Regions from separate parts of the Arthrobacter rhamnosi genome, predicted to be linked through region 2. Evidence: riboswitches for the same ligand, from Rfam matches in the RefSeq annotation. Region 2 holds a riboswitch; each other region holds the start of a gene.

Region 1 (3,994 bases), on a different contig from region 2:
TCCCCGGTGACGAGGTTGCCGAGGTAGCTGAAGTACTGGACGAGGACCGGCTGGTCCAGCCCGTACTCCGCCCGGACCGCCGCGACGGTCTCGGGCGACGGCGACGAGCCCGCGCCGCCGAGGATCGCGGTGACCGGATCACCGGGCGTGAGGCGGAGGACGAAGAACGTGAGGGTCACTGCGGCCCAGAGGACGAAGACACTGCCGGCGATCCGTCGGAGGATGACGCTGCCGGCACTGCCGACGGTCGCGGTGGTGCGGGGTGCCGCACTGAGGGAATCGAGGGAGGTGCTCATTCGGAATCGACCGCCGTGACGTCGTAGAGGTAGGGGAGGGAGAGGCTCGGCTCGAGGGCGAGCGAGGTGAAGCGGTCACTGCGGAGCGCCACCTGGCTGGCCTGGTTGTAGAGCGGGAGCTGGAGTGCGTTGTCGCTCACGATCTGCTGCGCCTGGTAGTAGAGGTCCTTGCGGACCTCCGGGTCGTCGGTCGCGAGTGCGTCGTTGAGGATGCCGTCGAGCTCCGGGTTGCGGAAGCCCGAGCCGTTGGGCACGAAGCCCGCCGACTCGGTGTACTCCGAGGAGAAGACGATGCGCAACACGTCAGCGGTGTTGGTGTTCCAGTAGTCGGCGCGGAGGTCGTACTCGAAGTTGTTGCCGAGTTCGCTGACGCTGGCGCCGTCGCCGTTCTCGATCAGCACCTCGAACCCTGCCTTCTTCGCCGTCGCCTGGATCTGGGTGACCAGGGCCTGGTGCGCTGTGGGCCACCAGTCCGGCGTGTAGGGGAAGTGCACCGTGAGGCGCTGGCCGTTCTTCACGCGGTAGCCCTCGTCGTCGCGTTCGGTCCAGCCGGCCTCGTCGAGCAGGCGTGCCGCCTCCTCGGGGTCCGGATCGTAGACGTGCTCGAAGTCGGGGGAGTAGAAGCCGGTGGTGGAGCTCAGCGGTCCGCCGGCCCGGGTCACGGTGCCGAAGTACACGCTGTTGATGCCCGCATCCACGTAGGCGCTGCGCAGGAAGGCCTTGCGGACGTTGAGGTCGTCGAACGGTGCGCGCGTGGTGTTCAGGATCAGGTTGGTCGGGTTCCCGGGCCGGTCCTGCAGGATGAGTTCGACGTTCGGATCGGCCTCGGCCTCGTCGAAGTGCACCGACGGCATGAGGTCGAGGGCGTCCACCTGGCCGGCGCGGAGGAGTCCGTAGCGTGTGGAGTCCTCGGGGACGATCCGCCACTCGATCTTCTCGATGTGGGCCGGGCCCTGGTGCTTCGCATAGGGAGGAGCGGAGTTGTAGTCCTCGTTGCGGACGAGGCTGACCTTCGACTGCGGCACGTAGTCGACGATCTTGTAGGGGCCCGAGCCCACCGGCGCGTTGCAGTTCTCGGCCCGCGGGCGCTTGAGGGCCTCGGGTGACTCGATGCCGAGGAACGGCTGGGCGAGCACCTCGAGGAATGCCGCGTAGGGGCGGTTGAGGGTGACGACGGCGGTGGTGTCGTCGACGACCTCGGTGGAGGTGTAGGGCTTGAGGTAGCCGCCGGCCGTGCCGGACTGCGTGTCGGGGTCGACCATGTGGTCGAGGTTCGCCTTGACCGCCTCCGCGGTGAGCTTCGTGCCGTCGGTGAACCAGACGTCGTCGCGCACCGTGAAGGTGTAGGTGAGGCCATCGTCGGACACTGACCAGTCCGTGGCGAGCCACGGATGAATGGCGCCCTCGCTGTCCTGGGAGACCAGGGAGTCGAGGTAGTTCGCCGCGATCGAGGCCTGCGGCATGTCGCCGTCGACGTGGGGGTCGAGGCAGGAGATGTCCTTGCCGGTGGCGAAGACGAACGTGTCGTCCTCGCTCGCTGCGGCTGATCCTCCGCAGCCCGATGTGGTGAGGAGAAGGCCTGCGGCCGCTGCGAGCAGGGCGAGGGTGCGGGGTGTGCTGGGGCTTGCTGTTGTCACGCTGGGCTCCTGAATCATCGCCCGATGGAGGGCAGACAGGACAGCCAGCGATCACCCGGGCGTGCGGAAGCACGGGAGGGGAGACCAACGAAAGCGTGTAGCTTCTCCATCGGTCCTGGCAGTAGCACCGTTCCCCGTTGCTACACAGGGAGGGTTGCTGCGGCGTCGTCGATCCAGGTCTCTCGGCCGCTCGGGATGGTTATGGCTACAGCTAAGCGCACCGGGCATCGGCTGCGCCAGTGGTCCCCGTCATATTCGGTCATGCGGGAGGTCGTGCGGGAGGTCGTAGGAGGACCGGCCGGACCGGCCGGCAGCTAGGCGCGACGCGCGAGTTCCATGAACATCGTCGAGTGCAGGCTGTCGACGTGCGCGTGGGCGATCGAGACCGCCTGAACCGCGTCGCGCCTCCGCAGCGCACGCACCAGGTCGATGTGGTCCTCGTTGGCGCGGTGCAGTGCGTCGATGGGGTACGGGACGAAGTGCTCGTACAGCTCGCCGAGGGCTGCCGAATACACGGCGGTGGCAGCACCGAGGTGGGACGCCGCGGCCACGGACCGGTGGAAGGCGTCGTCGGCCTGGTGGTATTCCGACCAGTTGGTGGCCTTCCCCATGCGCTGCGTCAGCGCCTCCAGCGCCTCCAGCTCGTCCTCCGTGGCGTTGACGGCGGCGAAGTGGGTGACCGCGCACTCGGCGAGGAGGCGCCGGTCCACCAGATCGTGGACGGCCGCGGCATCCGGCAGTCCCAGGGACAGCCTCTCCAGGGCGACGGCGGGAGGATCCGCCGCGACGAAGGTACCGCCGTCACGTCCACGCCGCCGGACGACGATCCCCTCGTCGGCAAGGCTCGCCATCGCCCGACGGGCTGTCATCGGACTGACCGAGAGCCCCAGGGCGATGTCGGCCTGGTCCGGCAGCCGTTCGCCGGGTTGGATAAGGCCGAGCGAGATGGAGGTGGCGATGCGGGCGCGGACGGCATCGATGGCGCTGCGCCGTCCGTGACCGGGCGGCAGGCCGGGCGGCAGGGCAGAGGGCATAGGAGCCGGCAGTGCAGACGGCAGGGGAGACGACGCCGCCGTACCCGGCGGTTCCCGCACTTCAGCAGCCATGGTTTCACCCTAACGTCGTCCCGCCTTGATAATAGTTCAATATGAGCTAATATTGCGTGAGCCCCGTCACTGCAAGCCAAGGCGACCCATGTCACAGCCCCTACCGCTCCTCGCGGTCCAGTCCGAACCGATCGCGATCGGTGAGCCATTCTCGGTCTTCGCCACCCAGGTCTCCGACGCCCTCGCGGCGCATCCCGGAACCCGGCTCCTCGTCTACCCCGAACTGCACCTGTTCGGTGACGGCTACCCCGACCAGGCGCGCACGGAAGCGCTCCAGGAGTCTGCGCAGCCCCTCGACGGGCCCCTCGTGCGGGAGCTCGCACAGCTCGCCGGGGACCTCGGCGTGTGGCTCGTGCCCGGAAGCATCTGCGAGCGCGGGCCCGAGGGGCAGCTGTTCAACACCGCCCTCGTGTTCTCCCCGCAGGGCGAGCTCGAGGCGAGCTACCGCAAGATCTTCCCGTGGCGTCCCTTTGAGCCGTACGACCCCGGGGACGCCTTCGTCACCGTCGACCTCGAGGGCTACGGCAGGGCCGGTCTGTCCATCTGCTACGACGCGTGGTTCCCCGAAGTGACCCGCCAGCTCGCCTGGCTCGGCGCGGACGTGATCCTCAATGTCGTCAAGACCACCACGGAGGACCGCGAACACGAGTTGGTCCTCGCCCGGGCCAACGCCATCGTCAACCAGGTGTTTATTGTCAGCGTCAACTGTGCCGGCCCCACCGGGCGCGGCCAGAGCCTCATCGTGGACCCGGAGGGCACGGTCCTCGAATCTCTCGACGACGAGGGTACCGGGATGATGGCGGCCACCCTCGACCTGTCGCGCATCGACTACGTGCGCACGCACGGCACCGCCGGGCTGAACCGCATGTGGTCCCAGTTCCGCGCCCATGAGACCCCGATCGAGCTGCCCATGTACTCCGGCCGCATCGATCCCGCTACCTGGACCCCCGCGTCC
Region 2 (3,994 bases):
GCGCCGTCCGTTTCTACGCCACCACCCCGCTCCTGACGAAGGACGGCGTGCCGCTCGGCACCCTCTGCATCTTCGACGAGAAGCCCGGGAACCTCACAGACCAGCAGGCCGCGGGGCTCGAGACGCTGGCCGCGCAGGTCGTCGACGTCCTCGACCTCCAGCTGCGCACCCGTCAGCTGGACGCCACGGTGTCCGAGCTGCAGCGCAGCAACGAACTGCTGGGCGAATTCGCCGGCCGGATCAGCCATGACCTCCGGGGACCGCTGACCAACGTCGTCGGCCTCGCGGAGCTCGCCGAGGACGAGCCGGCGCTCCAGGAGGGTCCGGCGGGCACGTACTTCAAGCGCATCGGAGCGAGCGCCCTCCGGATGTCCTCCATGGTCGAGAACCTGCTCGGCTACTCGCGCGTGGGCGGCGCGGCGCACCTCGAGACCGTCTCCCTCGCCGAAGCCGTCGCGGCCGCCGTCGACGATCTGGGACACCACGTCGACGGCGTACAGATCACGGTCGGGGACTTCCACGGCCACGCCGACCGCGAGCAGCTCCGGGTCCTCATCCAGAACCTGGTGGCCAACGCCGTGGCCTACGCGCGTCCGGGCGTCCCGCCGGAAGTGCACATCACGGGCACCGGCATCGCGGAGTTCTGGCGCCTCGACGTCGCCGACAACGGGAAAGGCATCCCGCCCGAGGAGTACGACCGCGTGCTCGAGCCGCTGGTGCGGCTCGGGCGTGAGGGCGATCCGTCCGGTACCGGGATAGGGCTGGCGACGTGCGTGCGCATCGCCCAGGCGCACGGCGGGCGCCTCACCTTCGACCAGACTCCCGGGGGTGGGCTCACCGTGCGGGTCTGGTTCGGGTCGAGCCCGACCTGACGGTCTTCGTCGGGGCGGCGCGCCCTCCGGTACGGGAGCGGGTCGTCGAATATGACGCGCCGGGTCACGGTCGTTTTGACCCTGTTCGATCCTGTCGCCTAGCGTTCCCAGAAGAATCAAGAGTTCCAGCCATGGGCCCTGGCCGGTTGGACAGCAACCCTCTCCCGTAGTGGGGTGCTCCAGGTGAAGATTCGGCCGCCGGGATACTCCGGACGGCAAGTACGGCGATTCCCGCGGTGCTTCTCCGAAGCCCTGCCGGAGAACGCCCGCAGCATCCAGTGAGCGAGCATGTCAGTCCAGTAGAAACACGTCCGAGCAGCCTGAGCTGTCCGTCAGTACCGCTGCGTGACTGCTGTCTGCTTCCGTCCCGATTCCCCTGTCGCTGAGCCGTCCGCTCAGCAGGTACCCGTCCGAAGGAAAGAAAATATGATCAACTCCCGCAAGCTCCTGGCAGCCGCCGTCGTCCCGTTCCTCGCCTTCACCGTTGCCTGTGGCTCCTCGGAGGCCTCCGAGGGAGGCAATGAGACCGTCCGCCTGGGAGTCGTGGGTGCAAGCGACCCGGAGTGGGCTGTGCTGACCGACGCGGCCGCCGAGGAAGGCATCGACCTCGAGGTCGTCGACTTCGCCGAATACACGCAGCCCAACCCTGCGCTGACGGAAGGCGAGCTGGACCTCAACCAGTTCCAGCACCTCGTCTACCTCGCCCGCTACAACGTCTCCAGCGGCGAGGACCTCACCCCCGTAGGATCGACCGCCATCTACCCGCTGGGTCTCTACTCCACGAAGTACAAGTCGGTGGAGGAAATCCCCGAGGGGTCCACCGTCGCCGTGCCGAACGATGAGAGCAACCTCGCGCGCGGCCTGCTCGTCCTCCAGTCGGCCGGCCTGGTCACCCTCAAGGACGGCGGCAGCGCCTTCTCCACCATCGATGACGTCGACGAGGCGGAATCCAAGGTGACCGTCACGACCCTCGAGGCATCACTGACGCCGACCTCCCTTCCGGACGTCGCCGCTGCGATCATCAACAACGACTTCGTGCAGGACGCCGGCCTGAACTTCGACGACGCCATCGCCAAGGATGACCCGACCGATCCAGCCGCCGCTGCCTACGTCAACATCTTCGCCTCACGCGCCGGTGAGGAGAACAACGAGACCTACCAGAAGCTGGTGAGCATCTACCAGGAGAACCAGGAGGTCCTCGACGCCGTGCAGGAGACCTCGGGCGGAACCGCTGAGTTCCTGAAGGTGCCGGTGGACGAGCTGAAGACGTCGCTCGACACCGTCGAGGAAGACACCCGCGCCCAGGGCTGATCAGCCGTCTCTCCCGCGTGTGGCCGGTCGGTGATCCTGACCGGCCACACGCATCCCCTCAGCTAGGAACACGATGCCACTCATCTCACTGCGGAACGTCACGAAGAGCTTCCCCCCGGGGCGCCGCGGCGAACCCCTCGTCCATGCCATCGACAACGTCAGCCTCGACATCGAGGCGGGGGAGATCTACGGCATCATCGGGTACTCCGGGGCGGGCAAAAGCACCCTCGTCCGTCTGATCAACGCCCTCGAGAAGGCGTCCAGCGGCGACATCATCGTCGACGGGCACCAGGTCACGAACGTCCCGGACCGCCAGCTACGCACACTGCGCCTGGACATCGGCATGATCTTCCAGCAGTTCAACCTTTTCAGCGCCAAGACGGTCTGGAACAACGTGGCCTACCCCCTGCGGGTCGCCGGCAGGACCAGGGACGAGATCCAGGCCCGCGTGACCGAACTCCTCGACTTCGTGGGACTCGCGGACAAGGCATCGAACTACCCGGAGCAGCTCTCCGGCGGCCAGAAGCAGCGCGTCGGCATCGCCCGCGCCTTGGCGACCTCACCCAAGATCCTCCTCGCCGATGAGGCCACCTCGGCCCTCGATCCCGAGACCACCCATGAGGTACTCCGCCTCCTGCGCCGGGTCAACGAGGAACTCGGCATCACCATCGTGGTCATCACGCACGAGATGGACGTCATCCAGACACTCGCCACCAAAGTAGCGGTGATGGACCGTGGGCGGATCGTGGAGCAGGGCGACGTCTTCGACGTGTTCTCCAACCCCCGTGAAGCATCGTCGCAACGGTTCGTCTCCACCGTGGTCCGCGGCATCCCCGCACCTGATGAACTGGCAGCACTACGGGAGAGGCACCGAGGGCGGATCGTCACCTTCTCCTTCCGCGACGGCGACTCCTCGCAGGCATCCGTGTTCCTCGAACTGGCCGCTGCCGGCATCGAATTCGAACTGATCTACGGCGGCATCAACGACATCCGGGGCCGCGCCTTCGGGCATCTCACCCTCGCGCTCACCGGAGCGGACAGCGTCATCGACGCGACCCTGCACCACATGGCCGGCCGTATCACCGTGAAGGAACTCGCCTGATGGAAGACCTCATCCCCCTGACACCCCAACTGTGGGAAGCCACCTACGAGACCCTGTACATCGTGGGCCTCAGTCTCCTCTTCGGAGGTCTCGGAGGGCTCCTGCTGGGCATCGGTCTCTACACCACCAGGGCCGGCAGCATCCTCGGCAACCGGGCCGTGTTCGGCACCCTGAACATCATCGTGAACATCTTCCGGCCGATCCCGTTCATCATCTTCCTCGCCGCAGCGCAACCCCTCGCCCGCGCCGTCACGGGAACCGGCATCGGCAACAGTGCCATCATCTTCACCCTGTCCCTCGCGGCAGCATTCGGCATCAGCCGCATCGTCGAGCAGAACCTGCTGACCGTCCAGCCCGGGGTCATCGAGGCTGCGCGCTCGGTCGGCGCAGGACGACTGCGCATCATCCTGACGATCCTCATCCCCGAGGCTCTCGGCCCGCTGATCCTCGGATTCACCTTCATCTTCGTGGCCCTCGTCGACATGTCGGCCGTGGCCGGATATGTCGGCGGCGGCGGTCTGGGTAACTTCGCGATCCAGTACGGCTACCGGCAGTTCAACCCCGTCGTCACCTGGGCGGCGGTCATCGTGATCATCCTGCTCGTCCAGGCCGTCCAGTTGCTCGGCAACGTCCTGGCGCGCAAGGTCCTCCGCCGCTAGCCCGTTCGGATCCGGCCTCGAACGGCCGACGCCGGATGGTCGACGCGATG
Region 3 (3,994 bases), on a different contig from region 2:
TCCGGTGCTGGCGACCGACGACGCCGGCAATTTCGCGGGCCTCGTGCGTGTGGAGCGGCTCATCACGGCACTCACCCGATCGGGGACTCCCGTCAGCTCCTGAGGGGGTTGTCAGGGACCGTACGGATGTTCGGTGAGCCAGGCCAGCGCCTCGGCCGGGCACTCGAAGTAGCGCGTGGGGTACGGGGGGTTGTGCACCCGGGCGAAGAAGTCCGCCAGTGTCCTGTCGACCGCGCTCGGGCCGACGATGGCCATGGCTGCGATGTTCAGCGCAGTCGCGAAACCGTGAAGAGCGCTCCGCGTGAGCGACACCATGCCGTTGAGCTCCACCAGCATCGGCGGGCAGACGTCCCGGCACAGCGCGTTGGACCGCTCGATCAGTGCTGCGGCATCACTGTCGCCGACGCTCGTATTGCGCCGCCACTGGACCCACAGGACCTCGGTGCGCAGCTCGGCCACGAAGGCTTCCGGGGCGGCATCCCGTTCTTCCGCCATGCTCCCCAACCCCCTGTGGTGATACCCGAGTGCCGGACATCCCCTCGCACACTACAGACAGGGGTGGTCGGGCGCGAGCGGATACGCTGGGGGCCATGACTGTTCTCGTGTTCCTCGACCCGGCCCACGACGACGGCAGGGTCGTCGATGCCTCGCAGCCCCAGCTCCTTGCCACGGACCTGGGCGCCACCCGCGGCGACGGGGTCTTCGAATCGCTCCTGGCCGTCGACGGGTCTCCCCGCAAGGAGCAGGCACACCTGACGAGGCTCGCGTCGTCGGCAGCGGCCCTGGACCTTCCGGTCCCCGACGCCGAGGCGTGGAGCCGGGCCATCCGCACCGGCCTGCGGGAATTCGCGGCAGCGGAACCGGAGCGCCATGACGCCGTCGTGAAGCTCATCGCCACGCGCGGGGCCGAAGGCGCCGGGCGGGCCACCGCGTGGGTCCAGGTCGCGCCCGTGCCGGCGTCGACGATCGAACAGCGCAGGACGGGACTCCGGGTCCTGTTCCTCGAACGCGGGTACGACAGCTCCGTGGCGCAGCGCGCACCTTGGCTGCTGCTGGGCGCCAAGACCCTCTCCTACGCCGTCAACATGGCGGCCATCCGTTACGCGAAGGCCCACGGGGCCGACGACGTCATCTTCACGTCCTCCGACGGCAAGGTCCTGGAGGGCCCCACCTCGACCGTGCTGCTGGCCTCCGACCGCGACGGACGGAAGACACTCCTGACACCGCAGCTCGAGAGCGGCATCCTCGCGGGCACCTCGCAGAGCGCGCTGTTCACGGCGGCCAAGGAGCAGGGGTGGGAACTCGGCTACGGCCCCCTGGAACCGCACCACCTCCTCGACGCCGACGCGGTATGGCTGATCTCGAGCATCCGGCTCCTCGCACCCGTGCTCTCGATCGACGGCCAGGCCGTCCGATCCTCGCCCGCCCTCACGGCCGAGCTGACCGACCTCGTGGACCGCTTCGTGTAATTTTCGCCACAAAAGCCTGCCCCACAGGCCGTTTACCGCGTCAAACGCCGATTTCCGCGCAATTTCGTTTTGACCGGGCACTTCGTGCTGCCATAGCGTTTTCTTGGAATCAAGAGCTCCAGCCCTCGGCCCTGGCCGGCTGGACAGCAACCCTCTCCCGTAGTGGGGTGCTCCAGGTGAAGATTCGGCCGCCGGGACCAGTCCCCCGGTTGGCAAGTACGGCGTCGTGCGGACCACCCCGAGGTAACCGGGACAGCAGCCGCCACACCGCGCCCGGCCAGAACAGCGAGCGTGTCACCAGCAGCCTCCCGGCACCTATTCGTTCCTCCCCGAGATCCACCTCATCCAGTCGGCCCGCACCCCGGGCCAGCATCGAAGAAGGACCCCATGAACATCTCCCGCAAAGTCCTCGCGGCACTCGCCGTCCCGCTCCTCGCGCTGACCGTCTCCTGCGGCAGCAACACCAGTAGCAGCAGCGAGCCGACCGCGACCACCGACGCCCTCGCCGGCAGCGACCAGCAGTCGCTCGACCAGTACACGACCGAGGACACCACGCCGGTCGACGAGATCGACACCTCCAAGCTCGGCCTCATCACGGAGGGGACCCTGCGCGTCGGCACCCTCTCGGACGCTCCGCCGAACATCTTCATCGAGAACGGCGTCTTCACCGGCTACGACAACGAGCTGCTCCGCGCCATCGGCGACAAGCTCGGTCTCGAGGTCGAGTTCGCGTCCACGGACTTCTCCGCACTGCTCGCCCAGGTCCAGAACAAGCAGTTCGACGTCGGATCCTCCTCGATCTCCACGACGGCCGCCCGCCGCGAGAACGTCGGCTTCACGAACGGCTACGACTTCGGGTACATGGCCGTCGTCACGAAGAACGGTTCCTCGGTCACGGGCTTCGACTCCCTCTCGGAGAGCACCCGCATCGGCGTGGTGCAGGGCACCGTCCAGGACGACTACGTGACCAACACCCTCGGCCTCGAGCCCGTGCGCTTCGCGGACTACAACACGGTCTACGCGAACGTGAAGAACGGCCAGGTCGACGCGTGGGTCGCCCCGTCCCAGCAGGCCACCGGCCAGGTGAAGGAGGGCGATGACACCACCATCGCCGAGACCATCATCAACACCGAGAACTTCACGGCCTATGCCGTGAACAGCGAGAACCAGCCCCTGATCGACGCGCTCAACTCCGGGCTCGACGCCGTGATCGAGGACGGCACGTGGACCGAGCTCACCAAGGAGTGGTACCCGGACCGCGAGATGCCCTCCGACTGGAAGCCCGGCAGCAAAGCCGTGGAAGTAAAGTAGCGGTCCCTGCATGAATGCCCTTGAACAGCTCTCGCAGACCTTCTTCGACTGGGGGGCGATGGCCGCCGTCCTGCCGGAACTCCTGGCGGTCGGACTGCGGAACACCCTGATCCTCGCGATCACGTCCGGCATCATCGGGTCGGTCCTCGGCATGCTCCTCGCGATCATGGGGATCTCCCGGAACCGGCTGCTCCGCTGGGTGGCGCGCATCTATACGGACATCTTCCGTGGCGTCCCCGCCGTGGTGATCATCCTGCTCATCGGCATCGGCCTCAGCCCGATCTACCGCCAGGCCACCGGCAGCACGAGCCCGTTCCCCATGGGCATCCTCGCGCTGTCGCTCATGGCGGCGGCCTACATCGGCGAGATCTTCCGCTCCGGCATCCAGAGTGTGGAAAAGGGACAGCTGGAGGCCTCGCGCGCACTGGGCTTCAGCTACCGCTCCTCCATGCAGCTCGTGGTGGTTCCCCAGGGCGTGCGGCGCGTGCTGCCCGCCCTGGTGAACCAGTTCATCGCGCTGATCAAGGAGTCCTCGCTGATCTACTTCCTCGGACTCCTGACCAGCGAGCGTGAGCTGTTCCGGATCGGCAACGATGCGGCCAGCAACACGGGCAACCTCTCGCCGCTCATCGCCTCCGCCGCCCTGTACCTGTGCCTCACGATCCCGCTGACCCACCTGGTCAACTACATCGACAACCGGCTGCGGGTCGGCAAGCGGGAGAAGCCCGAGCCCGACGAACTGGCCGCGAAGATCGGTGAAGGAGCGAAGGCATGAAGACTCTCGAATCGGGAACCCTGACCGGTAGGGACCTCCACCTCTCCTTCGGCTCCAACCATGTGCTGCGCGGCATCGACCTGCACGTGGAGCGGGGTACGACGGCGTCGGTCATCGGCCCCTCCGGGTCCGGCAAGTCGACGCTCCTGCGGGTGCTGAACCGCCTGATCGAACCGGACAAGGGCGACATCCTGCTCGACGGCCGGTCGGTACTGAAGGACAACCCGGACGAGCTGCGCCGCCGCCTCGGCATGGTGTTCCAGCAGTTCAACCTCTTCCCGCACAAGACCGTGGTGGACAACGTCTCCCTCGCGCTGCGCAAGCTCCGGAAGATGTCCGCCGACGAGGCCCGGGAGAAGGCCCTCGCGCAGCTGGACCTGGTGGGCCTCAAGCACAAGGCCGACGTCCGTCCGGGCAACCTCTCCGGCGGCCAGCAGCA

The links. A riboswitch is a leader RNA that binds a small molecule or an ion and turns the genes downstream of it on or off. The one in region 2 is predicted to bind S-adenosylmethionine.
Region 1: linked by a shared signal. The riboswitch ahead of ACX80I_RS09655 (ABC transporter substrate-binding protein) and the one ahead of ACX80I_RS04875 (MetQ/NlpA family ABC transporter substrate-binding protein) in region 2 are both predicted to bind S-adenosylmethionine.
Region 3: linked by a shared signal. The riboswitch ahead of ACX80I_RS11420 (ABC transporter substrate-binding protein) and the one ahead of ACX80I_RS04875 (MetQ/NlpA family ABC transporter substrate-binding protein) in region 2 are both predicted to bind S-adenosylmethionine.

The regions. Positions count from the first base shown of each region.
Region 1 covers NZ_JBTNDT010000004.1:165,478-169,471, forward strand. The annotation lists gene ACX80I_RS09650 (ABC transporter permease) at 1-296, opposite strand, end outside; gene ACX80I_RS09655 (ABC transporter substrate-binding protein) at 293-1,933, opposite strand; SAM riboswitch class I at 2,037-2,135, opposite strand; gene ACX80I_RS09660 (FadR/GntR family transcriptional regulator) at 2,248-3,039, opposite strand; gene ACX80I_RS09665 (carbon-nitrogen hydrolase family protein) at 3,128-3,994, shown strand, end outside.
Region 2 covers NZ_JBTNDT010000002.1:110,429-114,422, reverse strand. The annotation lists gene ACX80I_RS04880 (GAF domain-containing sensor histidine kinase) at 1-872, shown strand, start outside; SAM riboswitch class IV at 987-1,100, shown strand; gene ACX80I_RS04875 (MetQ/NlpA family ABC transporter substrate-binding protein) at 1,299-2,183, shown strand; gene ACX80I_RS04870 (methionine ABC transporter ATP-binding protein) at 2,257-3,285, shown strand; gene ACX80I_RS04865 (methionine ABC transporter permease) at 3,285-3,944, shown strand.
Region 3 covers NZ_JBTNDT010000005.1:85,323-89,316, forward strand. The annotation lists gene ACX80I_RS11405 (EAL domain-containing protein) at 1-103, shown strand, start outside; gene ACX80I_RS11410 (DUF7793 family protein) at 112-495, opposite strand; gene ACX80I_RS11415 (aminodeoxychorismate lyase) at 591-1,469, shown strand; SAM riboswitch class IV at 1,577-1,694, shown strand; gene ACX80I_RS11420 (ABC transporter substrate-binding protein) at 1,857-2,780, shown strand; gene ACX80I_RS11425 (amino acid ABC transporter permease) at 2,791-3,555, shown strand; gene ACX80I_RS11430 (amino acid ABC transporter ATP-binding protein) at 3,552-3,994, shown strand, end outside.